Regions from separate parts of the Syntrophothermus lipocalidus DSM 12680 genome, predicted to be linked through region 2. Evidence: riboswitches for the same ligand, from Rfam matches in the RefSeq annotation. Region 2 holds a riboswitch; the other holds the start of a gene.

Region 1 (10,196 bases), 1.1 Mb from region 2:
ACTATAGTTTCCATCCCGTTACGGCATACTAAAATTGTGGACTCCGTGGTCAGTCGCTACATAGGAAGCGGCGTTTTCAGTGTTTAGCCGTGATACCGGTTGCGGCGTAAGGTCCCGCTCGTCATGAATACAACTTAGGTCCGGGTGTGGAACCATTGCAAGGCAATACAAACTAATCTATAATTTGATTATAAAAAATTAAAGAACAGAAATAGAATTCTCTTAGAGAAAGACATGTTATGTTTATGCGCTTTTTGTTGGCTGAGGGGGTGAGGCCACATCTCGCGATCCGCATCGTTTTGCATTCCCACTGTGCTGGTTTGTGCTGGCTATTGTAACTAACATTAGCTGCCCCGAACTTTTCAGTTCCGGTAGTCTTTCCAGTTTGATTCTTGATTAACGACCGATACCTGCTATTGATATATAAGTGCCGACGAAACACCGTTATGTACAGAGATGGAAACTGCTCGGGTTAACTCATAGTTTGGACCGGCACGGTGAGCGAATGTTATGGTCGTGGCGGTAGTGCATTCATAGGAGGGGACGCAGGTGACTGAAGGCAAGGAGGAAAAAAAGGGTTTAGTACTGGTCATAACCGGGGACGGGAAAGGTAAGACCACTTCGGCTCTTGGGCAAGCTGTGAGGGCTATGGGTCACGGGTTTAAGGTATTCTTCCTTCAGTTTATGAAGGGGAGGACCTACGGCGAACATATATGTGCGGAAAAATACCTGCCTAACCTGACGGTTCGCCAGTGTGGCTTGGAGAAGTTCGTTATCAAAGGTAAGGCAACTCCGGCCGACATCGAAGAGGCCCGGGAAGGGTTAGAAATGGCCCGGCAGGCTATGTTTTCTGGGGAGTACGACATGGTGATACTGGATGAGATCAACATCTGCATGGATTTTGGACTGATTCCGGTGGAAGAGGTAGTAGAACTGGTGAAGAATAAACCGCCTCAGTTAGACTTGGTTTTAACTGGAAGAAGAGCTCCAGCTGAGATCATCGAGCTGGCCGATACTGTAAGCGAAGTAAAAGAGATTAAACATGCTTATGCTAAAGGGATCAAAGCCAGGGCCGGGATTGAGTTCTGATTTTATGTATCCGGTTATTTTTTGGGGAGGCGAATATAATGAGCGAGGATCTGGTTCAAAAGGCTAAGGACAACGCGCGGCAGAATTTCCGCGAGGGTCTGAACTGCGCCGAATCAGTACTGAAGGCTATTCTGGACACAGGAGTTACCGATTTTCCACCTGAGGTAGTGGCTATGGCTACCGGTTTCGGAGGCGGAATGGGGCTTTCAGGCAACAACTGCGGGGCTCTTATCGGTGCAGTCATGGCAGTTGGAGCTGTCCACGGCCGCAAGAACCCGTTGGAAGGCGAGTTCCAGGAGAGGGTGGACCGGCTCTACGGAAACCCGGGACTATACCGTTTCTTCAACGGTCTTCCCCACGAGTTTAAAGCCAAGTTTCAATACCTCGATTGTGCTAAGCTGAATGAAAATTACCCAGAGTGGCAGGACAAGGAACGTTTCCGCCAGTGCATGAAGATGGTCATCGAAGCAGCAGGGATGGCTATGGAATACATCATCAAGGGTAAGGAGGAAGGGTATATTCAGCCCTTCGGGCCAAACGTAGCCGGTAAGGAGTAGAAATGTTGGGTATCCAAAAATAGAATACTATCGGACAGGTGCCCGTATGGGGATAATAGGGAAGCCGGTGAACCAGCCGCATAGGTTCGTAAGCCGGCGCGGTCGCGCCACTGTAGCCGGGGAGCAACGCCTGCAACCTCGCAGGAGCCACTTTCCGGCACTCAGGTCGTATCGGAACTCGTTCCAAGTGGTAGGTATATGTAGAAACCGCAGTTACCACCCGGTTCCTGAATCGACTTGAGTGCCGGATGGGAAGGCGCAGGCAAAGCGAGGATCCGGGAGCCAGGAGACCTGCCTGTTCTAATTCTTTACCACCTTCGCGGAAAAGGGGTAGGAACCGAGATGATGGTAAAGTTCTCAGTCGATGGCTAATCGACTGGGAACTTTGCTTTTGCCCTGTGAGATCACCAACCACTTCAAGCCAATACCAAAATACTGAGGGAGATGGTGACCTTCAGGGAAGGAGAAATATCTGGAATTTCATAAAGGGCAAGATGTCGTGCAGAGAAGGAGAATTGTCAATATGTATGACGAAAAGGAGACAAAACTTTCTTCGATTGAACGGGTTCTACAGGACCATGGGGGCCACGTAGCGCGCATTCCAGCCCGCGAAATAGTTGTTGATCCCCGAGTACGGCTTAAATGCCTGGTCCCTGTGTGTGACAGCTATAACCGAGGACTGATGTGTCCTCCTAACCTGCCCATGGTTAACGAGTTCCAAGAGGCTCTCAGGTTATATAACATTGCTTTGCTGGTACAGTATCGCCAGTTTTTTGTTCCCGAGAGGGAAAGACATTACGCCGACGTGTTCGGAGGAGCCCGAAAACTGCATTTTATGATTAACCTGGGAGAAAAAGAAGCGTTTAGGTTAGGGTTCCGTTTTGCTGCGGGACTTATCGGTGGCGCGTGCCATCTGTGCGACGAGTGTGTTGGTATTGCTTCCGGCAAGCCTTGCAGGCATCCTTTCGAAGCCCGGCCGTCAATGGAGGCTATGGGTATAGATGTCGTGGCAACAGCAGAAAAAGCCGGGTTGTCTTTACGATTTCCGGTCTCAGATGAAGTTGTTTGGAATGGGCTTCTTCTTATCGATTAAAACAGACGTTAGCATAAACAACATGTTCAGAGTCTAGTATACTCATACAGCTACTGGAGGGAAGAGGATGAGAAAAACGGAGCTTTTCACTAAGCTAGTAGTTGTGCTCATATGGCTGGCTTTTTCGGCATTTTTATCCGGCTGTTCGGGACAAGGGGGTTCGCAGACGAAACAGCCAACGCCGGATAAGGGGTTTCCGGTAACAGTTACCGACGACCTGGGTCGCCAAGTTAAGATCGAAGCGGAACCACAGAGAATAATCTCTTTATCACCGAGCAACACCGAGATATTGTTTGCCTTGGGATTAGACAAACGCATTGTTGGGGTTACGACATTTTGTAATTACCCCCCGGAGGCGCAAGACAAAGAGAAAGTAGGAGGGTTTTCGGATCCCAGTATCGAAAAGATAGTTAGCCTCAAACCGGACTTAGTAGTAGCGGGGGACCTGCACGCTAAGATCGCAGACGAGCTTCAAAAGCTTTCTATCCCGGTTATTGTTGTCAGCCCTAAGAGCATCGAGGGAACCCTGGAATCAATAGAAATGGTGGGAAAGGCTACGGGATGTGCGACCGAAGCTCGCCAGGTAGCGCAGTCTATACGCAGCAAGATGGACGAGGTGAAGGCAAAGGTGCAGCAAACAAAAGACCGCCCCCGTGTCTACTATGAAGTGTGGTACAATCCGCTAGTTACTGCTGGACCCAAGACGGTCATTAACGATTTAATCAGCTTGTGTGGAGGCCTCAATATAGCAGATGACGCGGCTACGGCATGGCCCCAATACAGTGAGGAGATGGTCATAGCGAAAAACCCGGATGTAATCATCCATTCATACGGACATGGAGATCTTCAGGCTGCTAACCTTTACGACAGACCCGGCGGATGGCGGCAGATAAACGCAGTTCGCCAGGGGCATATCTACACGGTGAATGCGGACATCGTGAACCGTCCTGGGCCCCGGTTGGTCCAAGCAATTGACGAGTTTGCCCGGTGTATTCATCCAGAGCTATTCAAATAACAGGAGGCAGTGAATTGCCTGACTTCGGAAAAAGATTCGCGATACCGATATTGATTCTGGCTTTGTTTTTAGTTTCCTTGGTTTTTCTTGGAACCGGAGCGGTACAAATTCCTCTTAAAACAACTATCAAGATATTGTTTTCTCAGCTTCCCGGAACGCAAGAGGGATTCTCAGACGTGCCTCCTACTTTTCGGGAGATCATTTGGTTTATTCGTCTTCCTCGGCTGGTGCTGGCTATGGTAGTGGGGGTTTGCCTCGCAGTAGCGGGAACCATTTTTCAGGGGTTGTTTCGAAATCCCATGGCCGATCCTTATGTCATAGGGGCTTCTTCTGGAGCTGCTTTAGGAGCTACGGCGTCTATGGTTTTGGCTGTCAGTTGGACCTGGATGGGGCTAGGTTCTGTACCGTTAGCCGCGTTTTTGGGAGCCCTGGTGACTGTAATCGTGGTTTACAACCTGGCGCGGGTGGGTAATGTTATTCCGGTGCAGAACCTGCTACTGGCGGGGATAGCGGTCAGCGCGTTTCTCTCTTCGCTAGTCTCGCTACTGATGTACTTCAGTGATGACCGCCTGCATGCTGTGGTCTACTGGCTTATGGGAGGGCTTTCGGGGAGGTCGTGGGATTACGTAATGTGGTCGCTGCCGTACCTCGTGGTTGGTGTGGGCTTGGCCATATACTGTGCTCGTGATCTCAATGTTATGCTCCTTGGAGAAGAAGCAGCCGAACACCTGGGGGTTGAAGTTGAGACTTCGAAGAGAATACTTCTGGTCGCCGCTTCTGTTCTTACGGCAATTGCAGTTGCTGCGAGCGGGATTATAGGTTTTGTCGGATTAATCGTTCCCCACGTGGTGAGAATATTGATTGGACCCGATCACTGGAAACTTATCCCTGCAGCAGGCGTGGCGGGAGCGATACTGGTGGTCTTGGCGGACTTAGCAGCAAGAACCTTATTGGCCCCGGTGGAGATCCCCCTGGGGGTAGTGACTTCTTTATTCGGGGCCCCGTTTTTCATCTATCTTCTTCGCCGGCATCGCAGAACTTATTTTTCTTAACCGTATGATAATTGACTTAGACATGGCAATATCTGTTAAGCATTAACGGTGGTACAACATGTGAGAATGAGTTTGGAGAAACCGCCTTTGTCATGTCCCTCGGGAATTACAGGGGTGGCGATGGCATTTAGGACGAGACCGTCTGCTAGTTTGGAGGATAGGTCGGTTATGACGGATTTAATAAAGATTGAAGACCTTGTTTGCGGGTTCAATGACTGTAAAGTGTTGAAAGAAATCACTGTTGCAGTAGACCGAGGGGCATTTATCGGGATAATCGGGCCTAATGCTTCGGGCAAGACAACCCTGCTCAGGACCGTTAGCGGAGTACTGAAACCCATCAGCGGAGAAGTCGTACTGGAAGGGCAAAATGTCCACCGAATGAAGCGGTCTCAGCTGGCAAAAAAACTGGCTTTTGTGACTCAGGTAGCGGAGATCGATTTTGACTTCACGGTGGAAGACATCGTGACCATGGGTAGAACACCCCACTGTAACCGGTTCCAGCGCTTGACCCCAGCGGACAAGGCGGTAGTAAAGTGGGCCCTGGAGATAACAAGAACCGGCCATCTAAGCCAAAGAAGTGTAACCGAACTCAGTGGTGGGGAGAAGCAAAGGGTACTCATTGCCCAGGCCTTAGCTCAGGATCCTGATGTTTTGTTACTGGATGAACCTACGTCCTACTTGGACATTAATCACCAGATCGAGATTATGGATGTACTTAAACGGTTGAACCGGAAAGGTCTGACCGTGATCATGACCCTTCACGATCTCAATTTGGCTGCCCAGTATTGCAACTACTTGTTGCTTTTATCGGATCACCGTATCTATGCATCCGGCAAGCCGAAGGATGTGATCACAGCCGAGAACATCAGAAGGGTTTATGGGAACGACGTGTTAATTACGGTTCATCCGACTCTTGGTTGCCCCCAAGTAACTTTGTCACCCAAGCTTAACCCCACCGAATCCAAAGGATTCAAGGTTCATTTGGTCGCGGGGGGAGGAATGGCATCTCAGTTGATGGGGCGGTTAGTGATGGAGGGATATGAGGTTACGGTGGGTGTGCTCAATCACGGCGATGGTGACTGGATGTTGGCCAAAGAACTAGGCTTGTTCATTCTCGATATACCCGCTTTTGTTGACGTGGACGACGAGGCGAGTCAACGTAATCTAGAGATGATGACCAGCGCGGATGTAGTATTAGTTGGAGATGTTCCTTTTGGGCATGGGAACCTTGGCAATTTAAGAACAGTATGCGAATCGGCACGGGCTGGTGTACCGATTGTGCTACTGGAGAAAAGGAGCATGGAGGAACGCGATTACACTGGTGGTGTAGCTTTGAACCTTTACTCAGAACTGCTGAACACAGGATGTATTAGGGTTGACAATGAGGATAAGGTGATAGAGGTATTGCATACTTTGGCTGGCAGAAAAAGTACTTTGCAGAAACCCTGTGAGTTAGAGGTAGCAAGTGCCTAGTTTTCGTATAACAGCTAATGGGAGATGGTAAGCGCAATGCAAGAGCCCCTATTGATGGATTTGCGCAACAACGTTTATCTAGAAGATGACAGCCTGGTTATTATTGACCGGCGGAAATTACCGACAGAACAGGTGCCGGTGGTGTGCCGCAATTACGAAGAGGTGGCTCGGGCAATAGAAGATATGGTTGTGCAGGGAGCAGGAGATATTGCCATCACCGCCGGTTATGGCTTGTACCTTGCGACCAAGGCCTTAGAAAGACAGGGTAAAACCGTTAAATGGGAGGAATTGGAACCGGTGATAAACCGGTTGAAATCAACGCGTCCTACTGGCTTTCATCTGGCGGCTTTACTGGACAGGTTGAAGAGGGACTTGGCAGAAACAAATGAAGAGAAAGAAATACCTTTATCAAACCGCATTCAGCAGTACCTAGAAACGATTCTTGACAAACAAAAGGTGCGCTCAGAAAAAACGGGCAGAGAGGCCGAGTCTTTGGTGAAAACCGGGGAAACGGTTCTAACCCACTGCTTTGCCGGGCCAGCCCTGTTTTATATGCTCAGATATGCTCGGGGGAACGGCAAAGACGTCAAGGTGATGTGTACGGAAACCAGGCCTTACCTGCAAGGAGCAAGGCTGACCGCGTGGTCGGTAAGCCAGTTGGGGGTTGATACTACTCTGATAACCGATAATATGGCGGCCCACTTTATGTCGCAAGGCCTTATAAATCGCGTTTTTGTTGCGGCTGACCGCGTGGCCATAGATGGGGTGGTTGCCAACAAAGTTGGTACTTTGCAGCTGGCTATTGTTGCTAATTACTACGGCATTCCTTTTCATGTTCTAGGATATGGAGGGCCTGACCGACGTACCCGTTCCGGGAAAGAGATTCCGATCGAGTACCGGGACCCCTCAGAAGTATTGGAATTTCGTGGGATCCGCATAACTGGGCCGGAAGTCAAGGCGGTTTATCCCGCATTTGACTTGACTCCGCCTCAGCTGGTCACCTCCATAATTACTGATAAAGGGATTTTTAGACCGGAAAACATAAACGACTATTGGACGGCTTAGATAGGGTCCTTGTTGGGCTGGGTTGATCTAAGCAAAACCTCCCGCATCGCTTGACACCGCGGTATCAGGATCGTACAATATAATTGCTTCGGAAGCATATGGTTAGACAAACATGAATTACGAAGCAGATCGGGGCGTAGCTCAGCTTGGGAGAGCGCTTGCTTGGGGTGCAAGAGGCCGCTGGTTCAAATCCAGTCGCTCCGACCATGGGGAAGCGAGCCTTCTGGAGTATTTTCCGGAAGGCTTCATGTTTTTTGTAGGTTTTTTTCGGCGAGGGGGAATTGAACATGAGTGCTGCGGTGAGAAAGGCCAGCGAATCCGAGGTCATCGAGTGGGCAACTAGCCAAATTAGTAACGGGCCGGTTGCCGACTATCCGTGCCGCATGGCAGAAAGGCACGGTGCACCGGCGGAGACCGGTGTAGCGTTGGTTGAGGCCTTGATCGACCGTTCTGTTGCTTTAGCTCGTGCGGGTATCCTGTGGGAACTGTACCGGCTATCTAAATGGGACAACGATGAAAGGCTTCCGTACGTCTACCTTATTCTGTGGCGAGAGGGAGAAAACAAGCCTGAAGTTTGCGGTTATTGGGTTTCGGCTGCAACGTGGGTTGAGGAATACCACCAGTGGCAAACCCGAACCAGGAAGGCGAAAGAATAATAACCATTAACCTGTTAAATTGCCTTTTATAATTAAAACCCTCGCGGTTGAGGATGGCTGTCGACGCTTGTTCTTCAGATGGGTGATACGCGAGGGAAATATGTAATTGGGACATATAATTAGGTTGCAATTGCCACTGCAATCTTTTAATTTTTTTCTTGGGAGTGATGTGCTACTTGTTGTTTCAGAAGTAAAACAAACCCGGAGAACGGCGGAGCCTTTACGGCAAGAGCGTGAATAGTTGTCTTGGTGACAGGGAGGGGTGACAGGGCTGGATTGGAAGACTTGGACGGTCATCGGGTTACTGCTCGCGGCGGCGGCAGGTCAGGCTTTTGTGTATCTTAAGAGGCAGCAGGCAGGACGCAGGGCTGCGGATGCCGGGAATATCTTCTCGTTGCGTCAGGAACGTGGGTACATTTTTTTCCCGGCTGGTGTGTCTTACTATCGAAGCCTTTACATAGACGACGAGGGCATGAAGGTGGAAACCGAAGGGCAAAGCCAGGAGTTAGTATGGTCGCAAGTGGGGTACGTGGTTAAGGCCTTGAACCCTGGCGAAAAAACTTTGAGAAATACTTACAGACTTATCTTTTATGTTGAGGGGCAAGATAAACCTTTGATTCTCCATTTAGGGAGTTTTCGGGAGGAAGAAATCAGGTCAATCGTGAAGCTGATAAAAAAGCGAGTACGGCTGGTGGAACAATGAAACGAGTTTGCGCTTGGAGCAGGTCGGTTGTGGTTGGCTTTTTTGTCGTGAGTTTGTGTTTGTGGATGGGTACTGGTCAGAGTTGGGCCTTTCAGACCAGGATCAGTGACACCGTTTATGTCGGTAGTGGCAAGGTCCTGCATGGTCCCTACTTGTTTTGCGGCGATTCAGTACGCCTGGATGGAGAAGTAGACGGGGACGTGTTCGTGATAGCCCAAAAAGTGGTGGTTAACGGAGCGGTTAGGGGTGACTTCATCGGTGTGGCCAACTCAGTTGACATAAACGCTCCCGTGGCGGGAGACGCGAGAGTTGGGGCAGGCGAAGTTACTTTAAGATCGGCGGTTGGAGGATCGTTTACTGCCGCAGCCAGCAGTTTATACATTGAGAAGAATGGTAGGGTTGGCAGGGATTTGGTCTTTGCGGTGAACAGGTTCGGTCTGGACGGAGAGGTAGGAAGACATGTGAGCGCTACCGGGGAAACCGTTTACTTGGACGGGAAAATAGGAGGGAACGTTCGCCTTTCTGAGACCTCAAGTTTGAGGCTGGGGAAAAAAGCCGTAATTGAAGGGGATTTGGTATATTCTGGGCCGAGCAAGGCAGTCTTGCAGCAAGGGGCTCAGGTCAAAGGAAAACAACACTGGACCAGGACGGAGGGCAAACAGCGGTACCGATACGAGAAATACCTAGACGTGATATCAGGGTTTCTTAGCTTGATACTGACATGGATTGTCCTTCGCTGGTTGTTGCCCGGGGTATGGGAAGGCCTTGGAAGTGAAATAGCCGACAAACCCGGCAAAAGCCTGTTGATGGGAGGACTCGCTTTTTTTACTATACCGCTTCTGGCCATTACACTGATGTTTTCGGTAATTGGTGTTCCTTTGGCTCTGATCCTGGTTTTTTTCTACCTGCTCTTGATTTATTTGAGCAAGATTATTGTGGCAACGGCCTCAGGAATGGCCATAGGCCGTTATACGGGCTGGCAGGAGAACATCCACCCGTTTTGGCTGTTCTTGCTGGGACTTTCACTTGTGCAGCTCCTGACTATGATTCCCCAAATTGGGTGGGCTTTTGCCGTGACCGTGGTTTGGCTGGGCACTGGGGCTGCTATTTCCAAGCTGTTCAAGCCTAAGCAGGTCTGACTCTTTTTTGGGGTGTAAGACTAAGGAGAACTGAGAATATGTTGGTGTATTTGGTCCGTCACGGAGAAACCATATGGAACGAGAAGGGGAGGTATCAAGGAGCGACCGATGTTCCGTTAAGCGAACGGGGTATATGGCAGGCGACGAGACTTGCCAGCAGGTTTAGGCAAGCTCCCTTATCGGCGGTGTATTCGAGTGACTTGTCACGAGCCTACCAGACGGCATGCATCATAGCCCAGCCTCACGGACTAGAGGTTGGCGTCATGCCGGAGTTCAGAGAAATGAACTTTGGGGAGTGGGAGGGATTAAGTGCGACCGAGATAGAAGAAGGATACGGGTCCTTATACCGTCACT
Region 2 (10,196 bases):
GTACCGAGCCCGGAATAGCTCCGTTAGAAAAGAAATACCTAGTCGAAGACATTCCCAAAGCCTGCAAAATGGCAAACGTGGTGGTGGTTTCCCTGCACTTCGGTCAGGAATACACGGATTGCCCTACGCCATCTCAGGTAGAAGCCGCCCGGCTGGCAGTGGACAGCGGCGCCGACCTGGTGCTGGGACACCACCCCCACTGTCTTCATGGAATAGAAAAATACAAGTCCGGTCTGATCTTCTATAGCCTGGGCAACTTTGTTTTCGACCTTAAACGGGAAAAAACCAAAACCAGCATGATAGTGAAATGCACCCTTACCCCCCGAGGGGTACCGAACTATGAATTACTTCCGGTTTATATCAGTAACTGCCAGCCAAGTTTGCTTGCTGGGCAGTGGAAAGGCTCGGTTCTCCAACGAATTGATGAACTCTCGAAGTGCGTACCGCCCGCGAACGCTTGCCCAGGCGATCACCCTGATCGCTGCCGCTGACACGTCCTTGTTTCCTCCTTCCGGATCTGTTAAAGTTCTCATAGAAATTGGTCGGAAGAGGAGATATTGAGATCGTGGGTTTTTTCGAAAGGACAGTTGGAGTAGCAAGTGCCATGGTCCAGGCCACAAGCAAACAAGGCTGGATAACTATCGGCGTAGCTGGAACCCTCCTCATCGGGTTTTGGGTTCTGCGTAGGCTTCTGACCCGCCTCATTACTGCTGTCTGCTACAAGATGGCCTCCCGAACCAAAACCAGCTTGGACAATCACCTAATCGAAGCATTTACCAAGCCCCTGGAGTGGTTTTTTGCCCTTCTGGGCCTCTACCTGGCCTTGAATTACCTTTCCTTGAAACCTGCGGCTGACGCTTTTATTTCCAACGTGTTTCGAACCGGTGTTATTCTCCTGATCAGCGCCGGTTTGTACAACTTCGCTGGCAGTTTCGAGGCCTTGAGCGAAGAATACGAAGAGCTGTTTGGGGCCAAGGTTGACAAGATACTGGTTCCTTTTCTCTCCAAGGTGCTCAAATTCGTCATAATCGCCCTGGCCGTAACCGTCATCGCCCAGGAATGGGACTATAAAATAGACGGGCTGATAGCCGGGCTGGGATTGGGCGGACTAGCAATCTCCCTGGCGGCAAAAGATGCTTTAGCCAACGTTTTCGGCGGAATCGTCATAATCACTGACAAACCCTTCTCCATCGGTGACTGGATCCAAACCCCCAGCGTTGAAGGCACGGTCGAAGACATAAGCTTTCGCAGCACCAAGGTCCGGACCTTCACCCAGGCCCTGGTGACAGTGCCTAATTCAACCCTGGCATCCGAACCGATAACCAACTGGTCCCGCATGGGCAAGCGGCGAGTCATGTTCAAGCTGGGGCTGACCTACGGCACCTCTCGTACCCAGATCCGGGAGTTTGTTTCGGCTGTTGAAAGACTGCTCACATCCCACCCTGAGGTTGACCAAGAAACGATAGTGGTGCGCTTCGACGGTTTCGGAGAAAGCAGCCTCGACATCTTAATACAGTTCTTCGTGAAGCCAACGGCTTTGGCCGATTACGCTCGGGTAAGAGAGGATATCAACCTCGAAATAATGGCTCTTATGGAGGAACAAGGCCTTAGCGTGGCCTTCCCCAGCCGTAGCCTTTACTTTGAAACGCCGGCAACCGTTACTCCGATGCGGCCACCGGTGGCAGAAGCCGAACCCATCAAGAAAGATTAATAACCGGCAAGATAACGGGTTTCTACGTCGTAGTGTGTAAGCACTGAGCAGAACTATTCTGGTAAGGAGTGGTAGCAAGTGGGGATGATACTCGTCACCGGCGGAGCCGGCTACATAGGCAGCCACGTGGTCAAAGCTTTGGGCCAAGCCGGGTATGATGTGGTAGTATATGACAACCTTTCTACCGGCCACGAGTGGGCAGTGTTGTACGGAAAGCTAATCAGGGGCGATGTTCGAGATCAGGAGGCCTTAGACAAGGTCTTTAAACAGCACAGCATTGATGCCGTGATGCACTTCGCAGCCCACATCGTGGTCCCGGAATCGGTACGCCAGCCTCTGAAATACTACCTCAACAACGTAACCGGCAGCCTGAGCCTGCTGGAAGCGATGAAAAGAAACGGCCTGAGAAAGTTCATCTTCTCTTCCTCGGCCGCCGTCTACGGGATACCTGACAAAATCCCCATAACCGAAGAAAACCGGCTCGATCCCATAAATCCATACGGGCAAACCAAGGCCGTGGTCGAAAAGGTCCTGGCCGACATGGCCTATGCGCAAGACCTAGATTACGTCGCCCTGCGCTACTTCAACGTCGCCGGTGCTGATCCCCAGGCCCGCATCGGTGAAGGGAAAGAAGACGCGACCCACATCATAACGATGTGCGTAAGGACTGCTGCGGGACTGCGCCCCTGCCTGGAAATATTCGGCACCGACTACCCCACCCCTGACGGGACCTGTATAAGGGACTACATCCACGTAGACGACCTGGCCCATGCTCATCTCCTAGCGCTGGAACACTTGCTCGCCGGAGGCAAAAGCCGGGTTTACAACTGCGGCTACAGCCGGGGTTATTCGGTTCTCCAGGTGGTAGAAGCAGCCAAGAAAGTCACCGGCGTCGATTTTCCCGTCAAATACTCTGGCCGTCGCGAAGGGGATCCCCCGGCCCTGGTAGCAGATGCCACCAAACTCCAGGCCGAACTAGGCTTCACTCCCCGTTACGATAACCTGGACCACATAATCGAAACCGCCTGGCGGTGGGAACAAAAACGGATCCGCCTGGCTTTGAAATAAGACCTGATTAACCCAAATTAACTTTATTTGGCCCCATGGCTAAGTGAATACTAGCTTGAATAACGGACGAATAAACCGACAGGGGGTATTTCCTGTCGGTTTATTAGCTCATGTGATAACCTTTGTCCATGAAAATTGCGGGCAAACATTATTGCAGTCACCGCGGTTTTCCTGTGGTGGAGGCAAAAACAATATGCTGCACGCAGGCTTATTCCTTTGAGACGCTTTCTTGTCGGCTTCATGGAATAGAGACTGCCTTAGTTCCCTCTCCTATTAAATCCTGCTCGCTCTGGCGCTCTTCCACGCTCCGGGAAACGCTGGCCTGTTCGAAGGTAGCCATTTTCCCTATCACTTGGGCAGCCCCTTCGATGATAGGCATAGCCAGGGCGGCACCCGTGCCTTCTCCCAGACGCAGGTCGAGGTCAAGTAACGGGCGCAGACCGAGGCGTCTCAGCATGTGCCTGTGCCCGGGCTCGCGCGAAACGTGTCCGGCAAACATGTAGTCTGCGCTAGCCGGTGCCAGCGCGTGGGCCAGAAGAGCGCCGGCCGTAGATATAAGCCCGTCTACGACGACCGGCACCCGGCAGTAAGCCGCCCCCAGGATCAGCCCGGCAATACCGCCGATTTCAAACCCGCCTACCTTAGCCAGCACATCCACCGCATCGTTTGGATCCGGCTTATTTATCTCGAGCGCTTTCTTGATGGCCTGGATTTTCTTGCTCAATCCAACATCATCCACTCCGGTGCCCCGACCCGTAATCTCAGCCACGGAAAGCCCCGAAAGAGCAGCCAGTATCGCGCTGCTCGGAGTCGTATTTCCTATACCCATATCCCCGGTGCCGAGAAGGTCCACTCCTTCTTCGACCAGATGGCCCGCGATGCGGATGCCGGCCTCTAGGGATTGAACAGCCTGCTCTCTGGTCATGGCCGGTCCTTTGCACATATTTTTAGTCCCGTAGTCTACCTTGTACGAAAGGATCTCCCCCTGCTGCACGAGTTCGCCGAGATCCTGGGCCACCCCCATATCGACTACTATAACCCTGGCACCTGCTACCGAAGCCAGCACGTTTATAGCCGCTCCCCCGGCTACGAAGTTGGCGACCATCTGCGGTGTCACTTCTTGAGGATAGGCACTGACGCCTTCTTCCACTACGCCATGGTCTCCGGCCATGGTAACAATAGCTTTACGGTTAACGCTCGGTTTTAGGGTCTCTTTAATGGCTGCCAGGCGTTCGGCAATGACTAGAACTTCCCCCAGGCTCCCGCGGGGCATGGTCAAGTTGTCGATATGACTCCGCGCCTTTTTGCGCCATTCATCCTTCAACGGTTCGATGCCTTGAATAACCTTGTCCAGAGTTAAAACCACAGTAATTCCCCCTCCTTGGTTCTCGCTAATAGCGACCTTCCAACTGTCCTCAACATGAGTACCACTTCAGCCGTGTGTCCAGTACCTCTGCCAATGTGACATGCCACGACACAAACCCGGCCCGGCCCAAGCTATCAAAATACCCCCAGTAACAAGATCATCTACCCCCTCCCCCTTAAACAAATCAGCCAAAATAAAAAAGTCCCCGGCTTAAGCCGAGAACTTTACCATCGTCCTCGAGCACGTCGTCTTCCTCACCGCGAGAAGACGAAGAGCTCATACCAGGCAGGTCTCCTGGCTCCCGGATCACCGCTACCTGCGCCTTCCCATCCCCCTTTCCCGAGACGTCTCTCGGGTTGAGAAACAGTGGCCAATCGCAGGCTCGCTCCCCGGTCACAGTGGCGGGACCGCTCGGGCTTTTCACCCGATTCCCTATTATCCCCTAAGGGGCACCTGGCTGAGATTGCTACTATGCTCTTTGATTTCAAATTGTACTGGTACCCGTTCCTCGTGTCAAGAACAAAGTCTTCTTTTCCTCCCGGCGCAAAATCAGTGTTACATATTTCACAAGCATTGTTTTCGCCACTACTCTTTTCAAGACTTAATTTTCAAATGCAGAAACCGTTCGCTGATTGAATTCAGACACAATTGTGTTATGGAAGCGGGGTAATCAGGGAAAGCGGCGCGGGATAGATGCCGATGAGAACGGTGGCCACGAGGCACACCCAGAGGGTCAGGCCTGTGGCCGTTCCCGGGTTCAACCTGGTGACTGTCCCTGCCTCACCGATATACATGGCTTTAGCCACCGACAGGTAGTAGTAAACGGAAACCATGCTCATGACAAGGCCAACAAACGCCAGCCACAACCACCCTGCTTGCACCGCACCCGTGAACAGGTAAAATTTACCGACAAAGCCTGCCAGGGGAGGAATCCCGGCCAGGGACAAGAGACAAACCGTCATCACCGCCGCCATGAACGGCGAACGCTCGGCCAAGCCGTTCATGGCCTTGATCTCGGTGCTGCCGGTATCAACCTCAACAGCAGTCGCCACCGCAAAAGCGCCGACGTTGGCGAAGACGTAAATCATGGCATAGAAGGCCGCTCCTTTTAGCCCGTAATCGTTCATAGCCGCAAGTCCGGTCAGCATATACCCTGCCTGCGCGATACTGGAATACGCGAGCAGCCGCTTGATGTCAACCTGTACCAAGGCAATCAGATTGCCGACTACCATGGTCAAGCCGGCCAGTACAGCTACCACCAGCCGCCAGTCTACCGCCGTCTCAGGCAAGGCGGTCGTGAAAACCCTTAACATCGCGCCCAGGGCCGCCGCCTTCGATCCCACGGCCAAAAAAGCGGTTACGGTGATAGGCGAGCCCTGGTAAATGTCTGGAGCCCACATGTGAAACGGCACCAGGGCCAGTTTAAAGCCGAATCCGGCCAAGATAAGCAGCACCCCTGCCGCCAGTACCGGTTGGGTAAGGAGATTCGCGGCGATCTCCGCAAGTACTGTACTGCCGGTCACGGCATACACAAGGCTTATACCGAAGAGCATGACCGCTGATGAAACCGCCCCCAGGATTAAGTATTTCAAACCCGCCTCTCCTGAACGCTCATCCCGAACACAATACGCTGCCAGGATGTAAAAACTTATGGTCATCAGTTCCATCCCCACATAAAGGGTGAGGAGTTCTCCCGCGGTCACCATGACCGTCATTCCTAGAAGCGCCAGGACCATAAGCCCGTAGAACTCGTCTGTGCGCCGCCCAAACCGGCGGGCATACAAGTCTGAGCTCAGAACCACCAGTATTCCCGCTATCAGGAACAGGGTCTTGAAAAAGGTGCTCCAGGCATCTAGATGGTATATACCACCGAACAGGACGGTATCCCCTCGATAAAGATGAAGCGTCATCGCCAGGATGGCTCCCAGGGCTACAGAGGTTATCACTCCCTGAACCCTCCTCGCCCTTACGGGAACCAACACTCCCCACCCCAGCAGTATCAAGCCCAAGACAACCAGACCGATCTCGGTTGACAGCAACTCTAGCGGAACCATCCTATCCCTCCTAACTGCAGCGGTCCGATGTGGGCCACGATGTCTCCCACTCCCAGGTTGATTATGTCCATCAAGCTAAACGGCGCCAGCCCACCGACGATAATGGCCGCTCCTAGAACCACCAAGGGCACCATCTCCACCCCTTTTAAGTCTTCCAAGTGAGACCATTCCTCTCGCAAAGGCCCGAAAAGTATATTACCGAGAGCCCGCAAGACATAGAGGGCAGTGAGAATGATACCCGATACGGCTAGAACGGTGAACACCCGGTAAACCCCAAAACTCCCGACGAAAATCGTGAACTCTCCGATGAAGTTTACCAGGCCCGGCAGTCCCAGCGAAGCGAGCCCGGCCAACATGAACCCGAAAGCCAAGCGCGGCATCCGGTGGGCCAGGCCTCCGAAATCGTCAACGTTCCGGGTATGGCTCTTGTCGTAAAGGTTCCCGACCATGGCGAAGAAGAGCGCAGCCATAACCCCGTGGCCGAACATCATCATTACCGCTCCGTTCACGCTTACCAGGTTCAAGGCCGCCAAGCCCAGGAGCACGTAACCCATGTGGCTCACGCTGGAATAACCCACGATGTACTTCAGGTCTTTTTGGGCCAGGCAGATGAAGGCCGCGTATACCACGTTGCCAATAGCCAGGACGGCGATGAGGGGCGCGACGTAAGCTGCTCCCTGCGGCAGGAGCCAAATCCCGAACCGGATGAGAGCGTAACCCCCTATTTTTTTCAAAACCCCAGCATGAACCATGCTGACAGCAGTCGGAGCCCCAGCGTACCCGTCAGGTGACCAGGCGTGAAACGGGAACATGGAGAGCAGGGTTCCGAACCCGAAAGCCATCAGGGCAAAAACAAACACCTGAAACCCGACCGGAAAATCGAGAGCAGCCAGGGTCAAAACGTCCATACTCGGGTAACCCAAGATTTCACCGGACTTCACGAAAAGGGAAATCATGCCTACCAGGAGAAAGGCACTGCCCACGAGCAGGTAAATGGTCAGCTTCATCCCGGCGTATTCCTTCGTCACCCGCTTGCTGCTGCCGTACATGATGATGAGGAGGTAGATGGGTATTACCACCACCTCATAAAACAGGAAAAATATGAAGAGGTCAGTGGTTACAAAAGTACCCATTACCCCGGTTAAAAGGAGCAGAAAGAGGCTGAAAAACTCCTTTACCCTGTGCGCTACCCGCCAGGAAGCGAAGACGGCGCTGAACCCGATCAGGGTTGTAAGAACCAGCATGGGAACGCTGATGCCGTCTACCCCTAGGGAATAGCTTACCCCCAGGTCAGGTATCCAGGGAACGTGCTCCACAAACTGAAAACCGCCCGTACTCCGGTCGTAGGTTCCCCACACCCACAAGGACAAAGCCATGCTCACCAGAGTCGTTGTCGCGGCTATCGTTTTCGCAAGCTCTTCTTTCTCCCGCGGCACCAGCATTATGAGGATGGCCCCGGCTACCGGAGCCAGCAGTATAGTCGTCAATATCGGCCAACCGCTCACCTACCGCCCCTCCTTCTTCAACTTACAGCCGGGCCCAGCCGAAAACCAGCACCAGGCCGATCAAGGTTACGGCTCCGGCCAGCATGTACCCGGCATAAGTCTGCACCTGCCCGGTTTCGGTATAGCTCAAAACTCGTCCACCCTTTCCGGTCAGGGCCGCCACCCCGTTTACCAGGCCATTGACCACGTATATATCGATCCAGAACAAAAGCTTCCCCGTCCCGTCCACCAGGCACCTGGTAAGCCAGAGATAGATCTCATCGATGTAGTACTTGTTGGCGAGCAGCCGATACACTCCGGGCAGCCGCTCTTTTACCTGGTCTGGGTCGATCCAGCCTTTTTGGTACACAGCCCAGGCCAGGGCTATACCGGCCAAAGCCACCCCTGAAGATACCAACATAATAGCCATCGAAGCCTCATGGTGGGGGGCTCCAGGGTACGTCACCCAGCGGGCAAAAGCGTTCCCCGCCGCGGGGGATCCCAAAAAGCCCGCGAAGATGCTAAGAAAAGCAAGTACGATAAGCGGCACCGTTATCACGGCTGGAGACTCGTGGGGATGGCCTTCGGCATCTTGCCGCCCGAAAAAGACCACGAACACCAGGCGGAACATGTAAAAAGCGGTCAGGAAGGCCACCAGGGTACCCAAGAGATACATCCCCGTGAATCCTTGAGCCCAGGCTGAAAGCAGTATCTCGTCTTTGCTCCAGAACCCTGACAGGGGCGGAATTCCGGCCAAGGCCAGGGCTCCTATGATAAACGTCCAGGCGGTTACAGGCAGTTTCTTAGAAAGCCGCCCCATTTTCCATATGTCCTGTTCACCGGCCAAAGCATGGATGACACTGCCTGCCGCTAAAAACAGCAATCCTTTGAAGAAGGCATGGGTCATCAGGTGGAACATCCCCGCAGTCATGGCCCCTATACCCATAGCCATTACCATGTATCCCAACTGGCTCAAAGTAGAGTAGGCCAGGATGCGTTTGATATCGTTCTGGGCCACGGCTATGGTAGCGGCAAACAAGGCCGTGAACCCGCCTACGACCGCGATTACTGCCATGGTTTCCGGGCTAGCCTTGAATATGAAAAACGCCCTGGCGATCAAGTACACCCCGACCGCAACCATAGTAGCGGCGTGGATAAGAGCGCTGACCGGTGTCGGGCCTTCCATCGCATCCGGAAGCCACACGTGCAGCGGGAACTGGGCCGATTTGCCAACTGGTCCTGCAAAGAGCAGCAGTGATATGACTATCAACACGGCAGTGTTGGTGTATCCGGCGATTTGCCCGGCTAACCCTTCGAAGTCCAGGGTGCCGAATACGATCTGCAAAAACAGGATGCCCAAGAGAAACCCGAAATCTCCGATGCGGTTGGTTATGAAAGCCTTTTTCGCCGCTTCCCTGGCCGAGACCCGCTCGAACCAGAAACCGATAAGTAAATAAGAAGCCAATCCTACCAGTTCCCAGAACACGTAGATCTGGCCGAAGTTGCTCGACAGGACCAATCCCAGCATGGCCCCGGCGAAAAGGGACTGGTAAGCGAAGTAACTGGCAAAACCCGGGTCACCGCGCATGTACCCGAGAGAATAGACCTGAACCAAGAAAGCCACTATGGTCACCACCAAGAGCATCACCGCGGCCAACCCGTCGATCATTACCCCCATGTCTACATGCAGACCGGGCATAGACAACCAGGGTACGGCCAGTTTGTAACTGAACCCCTCGCCCTGGGCCAAGACGTGAACCGCTACCGCCGCCGACAGGAACAGAGATAAAGCGATAGCCGCAATCGAAACCGCAGCCGCCACCCGCGGCCACCGGTGGAAATAGAGCCCGATGAGGGCAAAGGCCAAGACAGGGATAACCGCTATCAACCACGACCAGCCAAGGCTAGCTTCCAGCACCTGAACCACCTGCCTTACCACTTAAGTAGGTTGAATTCATCGAGGTTTACCGACCTTCTCTGGCGGAAAACGGTGATTATCAAAGCCAATCCCACCGCTACTTCGGCTGCTGCCACTACGATGACGAAGAGCGCGATAAGCTGGCCTATGGCCTCGTGCGGGGTTACGTACCGGTTGACGGCGATAAAGTTTACGTTAACGGCATTGAGCATGAGCTCCACCGACATTAAAACCGCCACCGCGTTTCTTTTAGCCAAAACCCCATATGCCCCTATGCCGAACAGCAGAGTGCCCAACAAAAGGTAATGCTGAAGCCCTATCATTCCTCTCCCCCTTTGGCCAGTATAATGGCCCCGACTATTGCAACCAAGAGCAAAACGGCCGCTACCTCGAAAGCCACCACGTAGTCACCCAAGAGCAGCTTCGCCATCTGTCCTACCCGATCGGTTTCAACAGCCAACCCTTTCGCGGGAAAGCTCGTCTGCCAAACGGCCTTTCCCAAGGCGGTGGTCAAAAGCACGGCTATAGCCGCTCCCCACCAGCGGCTAACCGGATGGAATAAACTGGTCCGCCTGATATCGTCTTTGATGACCAG

Evidence for each region. Region 2 has a riboswitch for cobalamin ahead of cobT (nicotinate-nucleotide--dimethylbenzimidazole phosphoribosyltransferase). Riboswitches for the same ligand answer to the same signal wherever they lie in the genome.
Region 1: linked by a shared signal. The riboswitch ahead of SLIP_RS07250 (DUF2284 domain-containing protein) and the one ahead of cobT (nicotinate-nucleotide--dimethylbenzimidazole phosphoribosyltransferase) in region 2 are both predicted to bind cobalamin.

Annotation. Positions count from the first base shown of each region.
Region 1 covers NC_014220.1:1,510,947-1,521,142, reverse strand. The annotation lists gene cobO (cob(I)yrinic acid a,c-diamide adenosyltransferase) at 550-1,089, shown strand; gene SLIP_RS07255 (C-GCAxxG-C-C family protein) at 1,128-1,646, shown strand; cobalamin riboswitch at 1,666-1,959, shown strand; gene SLIP_RS07250 (DUF2284 domain-containing protein) at 2,170-2,739, shown strand; gene SLIP_RS07245 (ABC transporter substrate-binding protein) at 2,807-3,754, shown strand; gene SLIP_RS07240 (FecCD family ABC transporter permease) at 3,769-4,806, shown strand; gene SLIP_RS07235 (ABC transporter ATP-binding protein) at 4,873-6,279, shown strand; gene mtnA (S-methyl-5-thioribose-1-phosphate isomerase) at 6,316-7,344, shown strand; tRNA gene SLIP_RS07225 (tRNA-Pro) at 7,475-7,551, shown strand; gene SLIP_RS07220 (hypothetical protein) at 7,632-8,000, shown strand; gene SLIP_RS07215 (hypothetical protein) at 8,263-8,703, shown strand; gene SLIP_RS07210 (DUF8173 domain-containing protein) at 8,700-9,842, shown strand; gene SLIP_RS07205 (histidine phosphatase family protein) at 9,881-10,196, shown strand, end outside.
Region 2 covers NC_014220.1:253,687-263,882, reverse strand. The annotation lists gene SLIP_RS01275 (CapA family protein) at 1-491, shown strand, start outside; gene SLIP_RS01270 (mechanosensitive ion channel family protein) at 566-1,711, shown strand; gene galE (UDP-glucose 4-epimerase GalE) at 1,796-2,779, shown strand; gene cobT (nicotinate-nucleotide--dimethylbenzimidazole phosphoribosyltransferase) at 3,018-4,145, opposite strand; cobalamin riboswitch at 4,413-4,617, opposite strand; gene SLIP_RS01250 (NADH-quinone oxidoreductase subunit N) at 4,799-6,199, opposite strand; gene SLIP_RS01245 (complex I subunit 4 family protein) at 6,187-7,704, opposite strand; gene nuoL (NADH-quinone oxidoreductase subunit L) at 7,727-9,601, opposite strand; gene nuoK (NADH-quinone oxidoreductase subunit NuoK) at 9,616-9,924, opposite strand; gene SLIP_RS01230 (NADH-quinone oxidoreductase subunit J) at 9,921-10,196, opposite strand, start outside.